DNA from 2 places in the Micromonospora sp. CNZ285 genome. Region 2 is predicted to be linked to the other one. Evidence: riboswitches for the same ligand, from Rfam matches in the RefSeq annotation. Region 2 holds a riboswitch; the other holds the start of a gene.
What was found. A riboswitch is a leader RNA that binds a small molecule or an ion and turns the genes downstream of it on or off. The one in region 2 is predicted to bind thiamine pyrophosphate.
Positions count from the first base shown of each region.

Region 1: linked by a shared signal. The riboswitch ahead of thiE (thiamine phosphate synthase) and the one ahead of CLT75_RS17280 (ECF transporter S component) in region 2 are both predicted to bind thiamine pyrophosphate.

Region 1 is NZ_SPQD01000001.1:4,536,461-4,543,515, forward strand. Features, by position in the region: gene CLT75_RS20515 (thiazole synthase) at 1-90, opposite strand, end outside; gene thiS (sulfur carrier protein ThiS) at 95-295, opposite strand; gene thiO (glycine oxidase ThiO) at 286-1,371, opposite strand; gene thiE (thiamine phosphate synthase) at 1,368-1,991, opposite strand; TPP riboswitch at 1,989-2,100, opposite strand; gene CLT75_RS20535 (DUF559 domain-containing protein) at 2,219-2,998, shown strand; gene CLT75_RS33400 (endonuclease domain-containing protein) at 2,902-3,129, shown strand; gene CLT75_RS20540 (aldo/keto reductase) at 3,558-4,520, opposite strand; gene CLT75_RS20545 (nucleotidyltransferase domain-containing protein) at 4,542-5,348, opposite strand; gene CLT75_RS20550 (ATP-binding cassette domain-containing protein) at 5,345-7,024, opposite strand.
Region 2 is NZ_SPQD01000001.1:3,832,381-3,839,435, forward strand. Features, by position in the region: gene CLT75_RS17260 (acyl-CoA dehydrogenase family protein) at 1-856, opposite strand, end outside; gene CLT75_RS17265 (DUF6328 family protein) at 964-1,464, opposite strand; gene CLT75_RS17270 (sugar isomerase domain-containing protein) at 1,555-2,304, opposite strand; gene CLT75_RS17275 (alpha/beta fold hydrolase) at 2,301-3,137, opposite strand; TPP riboswitch at 3,214-3,320, shown strand; gene CLT75_RS17280 (ECF transporter S component) at 3,396-3,986, shown strand; gene CLT75_RS17285 (ABC transporter ATP-binding protein) at 4,112-5,545, shown strand; gene CLT75_RS17290 (CbiQ family ECF transporter T component) at 5,542-6,342, shown strand; gene CLT75_RS17295 (hypothetical protein) at 6,559-6,855, opposite strand.

The sequences.
Region 1 (7,055 bases), 700 kb from region 2:
CTGCTCCAGTACGTGCAGGTTGGCCGCGCCGCCGGTGCCGAGGATGAGCCGGGAGCCGAACGTGACCCCACCGATCTCCAAGGTGGACATCCGGTCACCCGCCCTGGGTGGCGCTGAGTACCTCGACCCGGTCGCCGTCGCGCAGGACGCTCGCCGACCAGCCGCCGCGCGGCACCACCTCGCCGTTCACCGCGACCGCGAGCCCGCGCTCCCGGTCGGTGACGGTGCGGACCACCTCGGCGACGGTGACGCCCTCGGGCAGCGTCCGGCCGGTGCCGTTGACGATCAGTTCCACGTGCGCTCCTTCCCGAAGCGGTCCGGGGTGAAGGGGGCGAGCGCGGGATCCGGCTCGCCGGTGACGATCAGCTCGGTGACCAGATCGGCGGTGACCGGGGTGAGGACGATGCCGTGCCGGTGGTGACCGGTCGCCGCGAGCACGCCCGGCTGCCCGGGCAACGGCCCGATGATCGGCGCGTTGTCGGGCGTACCGGGGCGCAGCCCGGCGACGGCCTCCACCAGCTCGTACTCGACGAGTTCCGGTACCAGCTCGGCGGCGGCGCGCAGCAGTGTCAGCACGCCACCGGCGGTGACAGCGGTGTCCGCGCGCTCCTCCACAGTCGCCCCGACCACGACCTCCCCGCTGTCCCGGGGCACCAGGTAGACCGGCTCGCTGTCCGCGTACCCCCGGATCACGTGCCGGAAGCCCGGCGGACCGCCACCCGGCGCGCGCAGCCGCAGCACCTGGCCCTTGACCGGCCGGACCGGCAGGCCGGTCAGGCCCGCCGCGCCGCATCCGGCCGCGACCACAGTGACCCGCGCGTCCACCTCGGACAGCGCGCCGACGCGGGCCGGGCGCAGCTCCACGCCGGCGCGTTCCGCGGCAGTGCGCAACGCGGTGACCAGCCGCCGCGGGTCGACCTGGTGGTCGCCGGGCGCCGCAGCGCCGCGGCGCACGCGCGGCGCCAGCGCCGGCTCACGGTCGCGCAGCTCCGAGGGGCGCAGCGGCGTGATCGGCAGTCCCAGACCTCGTTGGTACGACCACAGCCGCCCCGCCTCGGCCAGGTCGTCGGCGGTGAGCCCGACGACGAGCGTGCCCTCGGTGCGGTAGCCGAGGTCGACGCCGCTCGCCTCGGTCAGCTCGGCCGCGAAGCCGGGCCAGCGGGCGGCGGACTCGACGAGCAGGGCGGTCAGCTCGTGCTCACCGAAGTACGCCTCGGCGACCGGCGACAGCATCCCGGCGGCCACCGACGAGGCACCCGACCCGGGCCGGTCGTCGTGCACCACCACGCGCAGTCCGCGCTGCGCGCACCGCCACGCGATCGCGAGTCCCACCGGCCCGGCGCCCACCACCGCCACGTCGGCCGGGCTCATCGCGTCAGCGCCCGCAGCAGCTCGGCGGTGGCGTGCGCGGGATCGGCGGCCAGGCTGAGCGCGCCGACCACCGCCACCCCGTACGCCCCGGCCGCTCGCAACGCCGGCACACTCGCGGCGGTCACCCCGCCGATCGCGATCACCGGCACGCTCACCGCCTCGGCGACCGCGCGTACCCCGTCGGGGCCGATCGGGTCCGGCAGGCCGGACTTGGTGGTGGTGGCGTGGCACGGGCCCACGCCCAGGTAGCTCGCGCCCGCCTCCACCGCCGCGCGGGCGCCCACCGGCTCCCGGGCGGTCGCGCCGAGCACCGCGTCCGGGCCGAGCACCCGGCGCGCGGCGGCGACCGGCAGGTCGTCCGTGCCGACGTGGCCCCCGGCGGCGTCCACCGCGAGCGCCACGTGCAGCCGGTCGTTGACCAGGCACTGTGCTCCGTACGGCCGGCACGCCTCGGCCACCCGGCACGCCAGCTCGTACGCCTCCCGGTCGGTGGCGTCGTCCTCCACGCGCACCTGCACGACGAGGTCGGCGCCCGCCACGGGCAGGGCGGCACGCAGCACGGCGAGCGGGTCACGCCCCGGCCGGGTGTCGGTGATGAGATGCAGTCGTCCCAGGGACAGCACGGCAACGCTCCTCCCTGCGCCGGCATTACCCGGATCAGGTTCGACGGTCGGGGGCTCCCAGCCCCCCTCTCAGCCCGGTCCGCACCGGGCTCCCGTGGGTCACTTGCGGCCTACCGTACGACGCCTTCCGCCCGTACGGAAGCCCGGGTGAGGTTTTTCCCAGGAACCAGCCGTCCGCCGGATCGGGACAGCGGGTGACCGTCCCGTCACGACACGCTGCCTGGATGTCCGTTCCCGCCCGCGTTCCGCGCCGCCTGGCGATCCTGCCGTTCCGGGGCAGCCGTGCCGTCTCCGAAGGGCTGCTCACCTGGACGATGCTGCGCGGGTCGACGTGGATCCGCCTGCTCCCGGACGTGTACGTGCACCGGGACGGACACCGCGCCGACGACCACCGGATGTGGTGCGAGGCGGTGGCGATGCGCCTGCCGCCGGGTGCCGCGCTGGCGGGACGCAGCGCCGCCTGGTTGTCCGGCGCGGACGTGCTCACCCGCGACGCGCCGGTGACGGTGCTGCTGCCGACTGCCGCTCGACTGCGATCGCACCCACGGTTGCGGGTGATCCGGTCGCCGTTGCCGGAGCGGGACCGCACCCTCGTCGGCGGTCTGCCGGTCACCACCCCACTGCGTACCGCGTTCGACCTGGGCCGACAGGGATCACTCGCCGAGGCGCTGGTCGCCGTCGACGCGCTGCTGCGTCGCCGGGTCGTGAAGCTGTCCGTCCTGCGGGCCTACGCCGCCGAGCGGCCGGGCTGGCCGGGCGCTCCGCTGCTGCGGGAGGTGCTGGCGATGGCCGAGCCGCTGAGTGAGTCCCCGATGGAGACACGCCTGCGGCTGCTCCTGCTCGACGCCGGCCTCGGCCCGCTCGTCGCCGAGCACGAGGTACGCGCCGGCGGACGCTTCGTGGCCCGGTGGACCTGGCCTGGCCGGCACTCCGTCTCGCGGTCGAGTACGACGGCGACCACCACCGGGAGCAGGCGCACTTCCGGCGGGACGTGGCGCGCCTGAACGCGCTGCGCGCAGCCGGCTGGTTGGTGCTGCGGTTCACCGCCGACGACGTGCTCCGCCGGCCCGACGCCACGGTCGCCCTGGTGCGCCAGGCCCTGGCCGAACGTCGCGCCACCGCGGCAGACCACTGATCCGCAGCCACCGCCACGAGCCTCACCTCGCCGCGCCCCGGCCCGCCACCCGCCGCCAGGCCGGTCCGGACCGCCCGAGCCGCCACGGGCGTCAGGCCGCCCGCAGACACCCATGGCGTTCCACTCGCGACTGGATCTGGCGACGAGTGGAACGCCATGGGTGTTTCAAGGCCCTTTTGACACCCACACCGTTCCACCCATCGTGAGCGCTGCCTCTGAGTGGAACGCCATGGGTGCCTCCGCGTGCGGGCGGCCACGGTGGGCGCACGCCCGCCGCGTGGGGCAAGCCCCCTCGCTCGCACGCCGACGAGCGGACGCACCTGCGACGCGCGGGCGGACCGAACACGGGTGGACCGGACGCGCGGGCGGACCGAACACGCGGACGGACCCAACGCGCGAGCGGGCGCGCCGGTGCCCGGCGGGGACGGTCAGAGGATGGCGTCCAGGGCGTCCAGGTCCTCGTCGCTGGGCTGCCAGGTGCCGGCCTCGGCGTTTGACTTCACCTGGGCCGGAGTCGTGGCGCCGGCGATCACGGACGTGACGGCGGGACGGGCGGCCAGGCCGCCGATGGCCACCTGGAGCATGGTGATGCCGCGCTCGGCCGCGTACGCCTCGATCGCCTCGATGACGTCCCAGCGCGCGGCGGCCAGCCGCTCGGCGTACCGGCCGCCACCGGCCAGGCGGCTGCCCGCCGGGGGCGCCTCGCCGCGCTTGTACTTGCCGGTGAGCAGCCCGTTGGCGAGCGGGAAGAACGGCAGCATGCCGAGGCCGAACCGCTCGCAGGCGGGGATCACCTCGTCCTCCACCCCGCGCTCCACCAGCGAGTAGTGGTTCTGCGCGGAGATGAACCGGGTACGCCCCTGCGACGACGCGGTCCAGTCGGCGTCGGCGATCTGCCAGCCGGCGAAGTTGGAGTTGCCCAGGTAGCGCACCTTGCCGGCGGTCACCAGGTCGTCCAGCGCGGCGAGCGTCTCGTCGATCGGGGTGCCCGGGTCGGGCTCGTGCATCTGGTACAGGTCGATGTGGTCGGTGCCGAGCCGGCGCAGCGACGCCTCGACCGCGCGGGCGATGTAGCGGCGGGCGCCCCGGGCGCCGTGGTCCGGCCCGTTCGCGCCGTGCATGTCCATGCCGAACTTGGTGGCCACCACCACGTCGTCGCGGCGGCCCTTGAGCGCCTGGCCGAGCAGTTCCTCGGAGGCGCCCTGCGGCTCGCCGTAGATGTCGGCGGTGTCGAAGAAGTTGATCCCGGCGTCGAGCGCGGCGTCCACCACCGCCCGGGTGCCGTCGCTGTCGAGTTTGCGGCCGAAGTTGTTGCAGCCGATACCGACCACTGACACCACGAGCCCGGAGTCGCCCAGCCGGCGATAGGTCATCTCACTCACGAGATCCACCCTATGCCCGCTGCCCGGGTGTCATCCGGGCAGCGGCAGCACCTGGTCGGCCAGCATCCGGGCGGCACCGATCGTCGCCGCCAGTTCCTCAGGGGTACGCCCCACCGCGCCCAGCAGTGCCTGCGCCCGCTCGGCGAAGTCCGGCGGCGCACCGGGCAGGCGCCCGGCGGACGCGATCATGCCCTTCTCGTTGACGAGCCACCGTCCGGCCCGGCCGTGCAGCGCGTGGACCAGCACGCCGACCACCCGGAACAGGCAGCCGGCCACGTAGCCGGCGTCGCCCCCTGCCGCGCCCTTCGCCGCGCCGTCGAGCAGCAGCCCGGTCTCCCAGCCGCCGGCGACCAGCGCGGCGCCGAGCGCGGGCGGGTAGTCGACGGTCTCGGCCCGCAGCGCGGTCAGTTCGCCGGTCGGGTCGCCGAGCACCCGCCCGAGCGCCACCTCCCCGGCGTACGCGTGCGAGTAGAAGCCGAGCGGATGCCCGGCCTGCGCCTCGACCGTGTAGCGGCCGGCCCGGCAGTCCGCCCAGACCCGGTGCACCCGGTCAAGGTCGCGGTAGATCCAGTCCACCGCGACGCCGCCGACGCGCAGCCAGCCGCCCCCGTCGACCCACGGACCCCAGCCGCCCGGGGCGGTGAGGTCCACCGGCCCGTCGGCGATCGAGGCGGCCACCGCGCGCAGCCCGGCCAGGTCCGGCGCGCCCCGGTAGTAGAGGCCCAGGTCCCAGTCGGAGTCGGGCCGATGGTCGCCGCGGGCCCGGCTGCCGCCGAGCGCCACCGCCACCACGCCGTCCACCGCGCACAGCCGGTCGGCCAGGTCCCTGTCGATCACCCCACGTCCCAGACCGGCTCCGGCGTCTCCACCACGTCGCCGTCGCCCCGGAACAGCACGAACCGGTCGAAGGTACGGGTGAACCACCTGTCGTGGGTCACCGCGACCACAGTCCCCTCGAACGCGGTCAGCCCGGCCTCCAGCGCCTCGGCCGAGGCCAGGTCGAGGTTGTCGGTGGGCTCGTCGAGCAGCAGCAGCGTGGCCCCGGACAGCTCCAGCAGCAGCACCAGGAACCGGGCCTGCTGCCCGCCGGAGAGCGTGCCGAACCGCTGGTCGCCCTGGCCGGCGAGCTCGTACCGGGACAGCGCCGCCATGGCCGCGTGCCGGTCCATGCCGGCGCGGTGGTCGTCGCCGCGCCACAGCACCTCGACGAGCGTCTTCGCCATCAATTCCGGCCGGTCGTGGGTCTGCGAGAAGTGCCCGGGCCGCACCCGCGCGCCGAGCCGCACCACGCCGCCGTGGGCGACGGGTGCGAGCGTGCCGGCGCCGTCGACGGGGGTGTTGCCCGGCTCGGGGTCGGTGCCGCCGCGGGCCAGCAGGCGCAGGAAGTGCGACTTGCCGGTGCCGTTCGCGCCGAGCACCGCGACCCGGTCGCCGTACCAGAGTTCCAGGTCGAACGGGTACGTCAGGCCGTCCAGCTCCAACTGCTCGGCGATCACCGCGCGCTTGCCGGTCCGCCCGCCGGTCAGGCGCATCCGGATGTCCTGGTCCTTCGGGGGTACGGGCGGCGGCCCGGCCTCCTCGAACTTGCGCAACCGGGTCTGCGCGGCCTGGTAGCGGGACGCCATCCCGTCGTTGTACGCGGCCTTCTGCTTGTACATCAGCATCAGCTCGCGCAGCTTCTGGTGTTCCTCGTCCCAGCGCTTGCGCAGCTCGTCGAGGCGGGCGTGCCGGGCCACCCGCGCGGAGTGCCAGCTCGCGAAGCCGCCCGGGTGCACCCAGGCGCTGCCGCCCTCCACCGCGACGACCCGGTCGGCGGTCTGCGCCAGCAGTTCCCGGTCGTGCGACACGTAGAGCACGGATTTGCCCGACTCGCGCAGCCGCGCCTCCAGCCAGCGTTTGCCGGGTACGTCGAGGAAGTTGTCCGGCTCGTCGAGCAGCAGCACCTCGTCGGGGCCGCGCAGCAGCAGTTCCAGCGCGAAGCGTTTCTGCTGGCCGCCGGAGAGCGTGCGGACCTGCCGGTCCCGGGCGCTGTCCCAGGACAGGTCCAGCACGATGGTGGCGACGGTGTCGAAGAGGACCTCCGCGTCGTACCCGCCGGTCTCGCCCCAGGCGGCGAGCGCCTCGGCGTACGCGAGCTGGGTCTTGGCGGCGGCGGAGCTGTACTTGCCGCGGACCTCGGCCGCCCGCATGGCCGCCTCGGTCTCGGCGAGCCGCCGCCCGGCGTCGCGCAGCGCCGGCGGCGCCAGCGACAAGGCGAGGTCGGCGAGCGTGGACTCGTCGCCGATCATGCCGATGAACTGCCGCATCACGCCCAGCCCACCGGAGCGCGCGATCGCGCCGGTCTTCAGCGGCAGGTCACCGGCGACCATCCGCAGCAGCGTGGTCTTGCCGGCGCCGTTCGGGCCGACCAGCGCCACCTTGGCACCCTCACCGACCCGGAACGACACGTCGCTGAACAGCTCACGCCCGTCCGGGAGGATGTGCCCCGCTCCTGCCACGTCCACGTATCCCACGCGGGCATCCTGCCCGAGCCGGGTCGGTGGA
Region 2 (7,055 bases):
CGAACACGTCGTGGAACCGGGTGAGGCTGTTCTCCAGGCCGCGCAGCCCGACGAAGGAGTTGCGCCGCTCCACGGTGATGCCGTCGCTGTCGCCCTCCACCACGAACGCGGTGATACCGCCGCGCCGCCCCTCACCGGCCGGCACCCGGGCCATCACCACCAGCAGCGTGGCGAGCGTGCCGTTGGTGGCCCAGAGCTTCACCCCGTTGAGCCGGTAGCCGGTGCCGTCCGCCGTCGGCTCGGCGGTGGTGGCGAGCCGGGCCGGGTCGGAGCCGACGTCCGGCTCGGTGAGCAGGAACGCGGAGACCTCACCGGCGGCGAGCCGGGGCAGGAACAGGTCCTTCTGCTCGGGCGTGCCGAACATCTTCAGCGGCTGCGGCACGCCGATCGACTGGTGCGCGGAGAGCAGCGCGCTGACCGCCGGGTTCACCGAGCCGACGAGCATCAGCGCCCGGCAGTAGTGCAGGTTGCTCAGCCCCAGCCCGCCGTACTTCCGGTCGATCTTCATGCCGAACGTGCCGAGCCCGGCCAGACCGTGGAACACCTCGTCGGGGATGCGCGCGTCCCGCTCGATCGCCTCGCCGTCCACCTCGGACGTCAGGTACGTGCGCAGCGCGCCGAGGAACTCGTCAGCGCGAGCCACCTCGGCCGGGTCGGGGCGGGGCCACGGGTCGATCAGGTCGAGCCGGAACCGGCCGAGGAACAACTCCTTGCCGAAGCTGGGCCGGTCCCAGGCCGACTCGCGGGCCGCCTCGGCGACCTGGCGGGCCTCCTTCTCGGAGACCTGGCCCGCCTCGGTGGGCAGCGGCCCCGCGCCGTCTGGTGACTCGGGCCGGCTGTTCTGTGTCGTGGTCACGGCTGCCTCCTCGCGGTCCGGCTGCGTCGACGCGTTCGACGAAAACGACGCTACCCCCGGGTGTTACCCAGGGGTAGCGCCCCGTGCACGCCCGATTTGGCGGACGGTCAGTCGGTGAGCGACTGCGGATTGTCGTCCTCGTCGTCGATGTCGTCCTCACCCCAGTTGCGCCGGCTGAACGGCAGGATCGCCCAGAAGATCAGGAACCAGAGGCCGGTGAGCGCGCTGAGCAGGAACGCGATCGGCCGGTCCAGCACGAAGTCGCTGACCAGCAGGACCGAGCTGACCATCGCGATCAGCATGAAGAACAGGCCGCCGGTGGCCATCCGGTGGGCGAACCGGACCAGCTCCGGCTTGCGCCCCTGCCGGAACAGCGCCCGGTGGAACGCGACCGGCGAGATGATCATCGCGGCGGACGCGGCGGCGGTCAGCAGCGCCAGGATGTAGACGTCCCGCTGGAACTCGGTGGTCCGGTCGAACCCGGCGCTGAACGGCAGCGTCAGCAGGAAGGCGAAGAGGATCTGCACACCGGTCTGCGCGACCCGCAGCTCCTGCAACAGATCGGCGAAGTTGCGCTGCCAGCGCTGCTTCTCGGATTCCTTGGACACTCGCGGACCTCCCCGGAGACGGCACCGCCAGCGGGTGAACGCCCACCGGCAGGAGCGCCTGTGCCCCGTACGGATGATCACGAAACCGGTTCAGGAACCGCGGCGGATCCGGCCCGCGTACCGTGCCTCCAGCTCGGCGTTGTGCTCGTCGCCGCCGGTGATGTTCGCGGACAGGTAGACCGGCGGGCGCTGCCCCGCCGCGACCAGCCGGGCCACCACCTCGGCGACGATCTGCTGGGCGAGCAACGCCGCGGTGATCGAGGAGACCGCGCCGACCGCGCCGCCGCCCGGCAGCGGCAGCGTGGCGTCGCCGTACGGGGCGCCGTTGTCCAGCACGACGTCGGCGAAGTCGGCGAGCTTGCGGCCGGACGGGTGCCGCGACGTCATCCGCGCCGAGTGCTGCGCCGAGGTGATCGCCACCAAGCCGTGCCCGCGTTCCTTCACGATGGACGCGAACTCGACCATCGCCCCGTTCACGCCCGAGTTCGAGGCCAGCACGAACACGTCCTGCGGCCGGATCGGCGCCAGCTCGTAGAGGCGGTGCGCCACCGCCGGGTCGCGTTCCAGCTTCGGGCCGAGCACGTCGGCCGGGTCGCCGCCGATCAGCACCAGATCACGCAGCGCGATCCGGTTGGTGGGCACCAGCCCGCCGGCCCGGCCGGCGATCTCCATGGCCAGCGCCTCGGAGTGCCCGGTGCCGAACGCGTGCACCACACCGTCGGCGCGCAGCGCCGCCGCGATCAGGTCGGCCGCGTCGGCCACGTTCTGCCGCTGCTCGGCGGCGACCCGGCCGATCGTCTCGGTCACCACCGCCAGGTACGCCTCGGCGCTCACCGTCATGCCTCCTCCGTTCCTGCGCACCGGGCGAGGATCGCCTCGGCCAGCGGGCCGGGCGCCTCGTCCGGAATCCAGTGGCTGACGCCGGACAGCTCCACGAACCGGTAGTCACCGGTGACGTGCGCGGCGCACGCCTGCGCGGCCGTCCGGCCGATCGCCACGTCCTTGTCGCTCCACACGAACGTGGTCGGCACCCCGACCGGGGCGACCGCCTTCATGTCCGCACCGGTCATCGCGCGGTACCAGTTCAGCGCCGCCGTCAACGCGCCCGGCTCGCGCATCGGCTCGGCGTACCGGGCCACCGCGCCGGCGTCTCCCACACCGCTGAGCAGCTTGCGCAGCGTGGCGCCGTTCCACGCCAGCAGCACCTTCTCCGCCGTACCGGGCTTGCGGAACAACGCGATGTAGGCGGACTTGACCTTCTGCCGCGGGTCGGTGGCGAGCGCGTGGCCCATCGCGGCCGGGTGCGGCACCGACACCGCGGTCAGCGTCCGCACCCGCTCCGGGTGCGCCGCCGCGAGGCCCCACGCCACGATCGCGCCCCAGTCGTGGCCGACCACGTGCGCGCCGGTCACCCCGAGTGCGTCGAGCACCGCCGCCGCGTCGGCCACCAGCTCCGGAATCCGGTACGCCCCCACGTCCGCCGGACGCGCGCCGGGCGAGTAGCCGCGCTGGTCGAGCGCGTACGTGCGCAGCCCGGCGGCGTGCAGCGCGGGCGTGACCGCGTCCCACTCGCCGGAGTGCTGCGGAAAGCCGTGCAGCAGCAGGACCGGATCACCGCCCTCGGGGCCGCCGGCGCGTACCTCGAACGTCAGTCCCCGCGCATCCACCAGCATGATCGCCACCATACCGACACTCGCCCTGCTGGGCCGGGGGCCGTGGTCGGTGCTAGCGTCTGCGACGAGACAACTTCACATCCGACAGGGGAGCGCACAGCGCTGAGAGTGCGGGCCGATGCCCGCAGACCCTCGAACCTGATCTGGGTAATGCCAGCGCAGGGAGTTCGGTCGACCTCCAGCCGCGTCGCCGTCCGGTGACCACCGGGCGCGGCGTGCGTCTTCTCCTGGTTCACCTCGACGAACTGGGAGCCAACCATGAACCACACCGACAGCAACCGCTGGCGTACCGTCGACATCGTCGTCGCCTCGGTCATCGCCGTCGCCTTCGGCGTCGTGTTCTGGGCCTGGGGCCTGCTCTGGAGCGCCACCGACGCGGCGTTCGCCTTCTTCCCGCCGGCACAGGCCGTGCTCTACGGCGTGTGGCTGATCCCGGCGGTGCTCGCCGGTCTGATCATCCGCAAGCCGGGCGCCGCGCTGTACTGCGAGACGGTGGCCGCGATCATCTCCGCCCTGCTGGGCAGCCAGTGGGCGAGCATCGTGATCCTCCAGGGCCTGATGCAGGGCATCGGCGCCGAGCTGGCCTTCGCCGCGTTCCGGTACCGCTCGTTCCGCCTGCCGGTGGCGGTGCTGGCCGGTGCGCTGACCGGTCTCGGCGCGGCGATCTTCGACTTCGTCTACTGGAACAAGGCGTACGACTTCGCCTCCTACCGCCTGCCGTACGCGCTGATCACGATCGTCAGCGCCACGATCGTCGCCGGTCTGGGCGCGCACGTCCTCACCCGCGCGCTGGCGAACACCGGCGTGCTGGACCGCTTCCCCGCCGGCCGCGACCGAGCCCTGGTCTAGCCCTCCCTCCCCACCCCCACCGCCCCGGTGATCAAGGAGTTTGCGTCCGCCGGGCACGGTTTTCCGGACGCGAACTCCTTGATCACGCAGGCTGGGCCGCGAGAGGGAGAGGGGGTGGGTGGGCGGTGAGCGCTGTGGTGCTGCGGGGGTTCGGGTGGCGGCACGGGGGACGGAAACGCTGGGCTCTGCGCGGGGTGGATCTGCGCGTGGAGAGCGGCGAGCGGGTGCTGCTGCTCGGACCCTCCGGCGCCGGTAAGAGCACGCTGCTTGCGGCGCTGGCCGGGCTGCTGCCGGAGGACTCCGGCGAGCAGGAGGGCACCGTCGAGATCGACGGGCTGGACCCGCGCAAGGCCCGCGAGCGCGTCGGCATCGTCTTCCAGGATCCGGAGTCCCAGCTCGTCATGGCCCGCTCCGGCGACGACGTGGCGTTCGGGCTGGAGAACCGTGGCGTACCCGCCGGGGAGATCTGGCCCCGCGTCGACGAGGCGCTGCAGCGGGCCGGCTTCCCGTACGACAGGGACCGCCCCACCGCCGCGCTCAGCGGCGGCGAGCAGCAGCGGCTGGCGCTGGCCGGCACGCTCGCGCTGCGCCCCGGGCTGCTGCTGCTCGACGAGCCCACCGCCAACCTCGACCCGGCCGGCGCCACCCTGATCCGCCGGGCCGTCGCGAACGCGCTCGACCCGGACACCACGATGGTCCTGGTCGAGCACCGGGTCACCGAGGCGCTGCCGCTGGTCGACCGCGTCGTGGTGCTGGAACCCGGCGGCGGGGTACGCGCCGACGGGCCGCCCGACGCGGTCTTCGCCGCGCACGGCGACGCGCTGGCCGCCGCCGGGGTCTGGGTACCCGGCCACGTCGCGCCACCCCGGCACGCCACCACGCCGCCCGGCGACGTGCTGCTCTCCGCGGAGCGGCTCGGCCTGCCGCCGCGACTCAACCCCACCGATCTTCGGGTACGCGCCGGCGAGGCGCTCGCCGTCCTCGGCCCCAACGGGGCCGGCAAGTCCACACTGGCGCTGCTCCTGGGCGGCCTGCTGAAGCCCGGCACGGGCGCCGTCACCGCGTCGGCGGAACTCGCCGGGCGGGACGCGCGTACTCCCCCGCACCGCTGGCGGGCGCCAGCGCTGGTACGCCGGATCGGTTCGGTGTTCCAGGACCCGGAACACCAGTTCGTCACCGCCACGGTCCGCGACGAGCTGGCGCTCGGCCCGCGCCGCACCGGCCGGCCCGAGTCGGCGGTCACCGCCACCGTCGACGAGCTGCTGCACCGGTTGCGGCTGGACCGGCTGGCCGGCGCCAACCCGTACACCCTCTCGGGTGGGGAGGCGCGGCGGCTGAGCGTGGCGACGGCCCTGGCCACCGCGCCCCGCCTGCTGATCTGCGACGAGCCCACGTTCGGCCAGGACCGGCGGACCTGGCTGGAGCTGGTCGACCTGCTCGCCGAGCTGCGCGACGCCGGGCACGGCGTGGTCACGGTGACCCACGACGAGGACTTCGTCGCCGCGCTGGCCGACCGGACACTCACCCTGCGCCGCGCCCCCGACGGGGTGGTCACGTGATCGGCCTCGAACCGGTCGCCGCGCCCGGCGCTCCGCTGGCCCGGCGCAACCCGGTGGCGAAGCTGGCCGCCGCGCTGGTCTTCACCCTGATCCTGGTGGCGACGCTCGACCCGGTCGCACCGGCCATCGCGATCGCCGTCGAACTCGCGGTGCTGCCGCTGTTCGGTGTCCGCTACCGGGTGCTGGCCCGCCGGGCCTGGCCGCTGCTCGCCGGCGCCGTCGGCATCCTGATCACGCTGGTGCTCTTCGCGGCCGACCGCTCCGGCCGGGTCCTGGTGGAGGCCGGCCCGGTCCTGGTGACCGAGGGCGTCCTCGTCACGGCGCTGGGCCTGGTGCTGCGGATGCTCGCCGTGGCGCTGCCCGGCATCGTCGTGTTCGCCACCACCGACCCGACGGACCTGGCCGACGCGCTGATCCAGAACGCGAAGACGCCCGCCCGGTTCGCCATCGGGGCGCTCGCCGCGTTCCGGATGGTGCCGCTGCTGGAACAGGAGTGGCGGATGATCAGCATGGCCCGCCGGGCCCGCGGCGTGGACGCCGGCCGCAACCCGGTGGCGAAGCTGCGGCTGTTCGCGTCCACCGCGTTCACGCTGCTGGTGGGCGCGATCCGGCGGGGTACCCGGCTGGCGGTGGCGATGGACGCGCGGGGCTTCGACGCGGGTACGCCACGCACCGTGGCCCGCCCGCAGCGCTTCACCCGCGCCGACGCCCTGCTCGTAGCGGGCGCCGCCCTGCTGGCAGGCGGCGCCCTGGCCGCAAGCATCGCCCTGGGCACCTTCCGCCCCTTGATCGGCTGACCCACGCCCCCTCCCCCCTCCCCCCTCCCCCGCCCCGTTGATCATGAAGTTGACGGCACCGGTTGCCCGTTTTGCCGCCGCCAACCTCATGATCAACCAGGATCGGGCGAGATCTTGGTACGGAATGACCCTTATGAGGGCCGGAATCTTCCAAGATCTTCGGGGACGGCCGGGCAGGCCCCGGATGGGGGGCCTGCCCGGTGGCGGGGCTGTCTGTCAGCTACGGCGGAAGGCGTAGAACCGGGTCTGGCCGGCGCGCTGGCTGCGCCCGGTGACCCGGGCCTGCCGCCCTGACGGCGGGCCGGATCTGGGCGGCGTCGCGGACGCGCCCGGCAGGACCGGGATCTCCAGAGAATCCGAGGGCGACACCGTGTCCGGGGACGCGGCGGACGCCGACGGCTCCGTGGGGAGCACCACCGCGGGTGGCGTCACCGTGAGCGCGTCGAGGTTCGGCGCGGTCACCTGCGGCGAGGACTGCTTGCGGGACTTCTTCGGATTGCGCTTCGCGGGCATTCGCGGGCCTCCTGTCGTGCGGGCGCGCCGACCGGGACGCGCCGAGCGAGGGCTCCGGTGCGTTCCGATCACGACAGACACCGCGACCGACGGTGGCGGGGAAGGGATGCGGACGCCCGGAGCAGGACGGGTCCACGGCACTGAAGGCGGTGGACCGGGCTCGGAGGTGGGGCGTCACTTACGCATGCCGTAACGCTAAC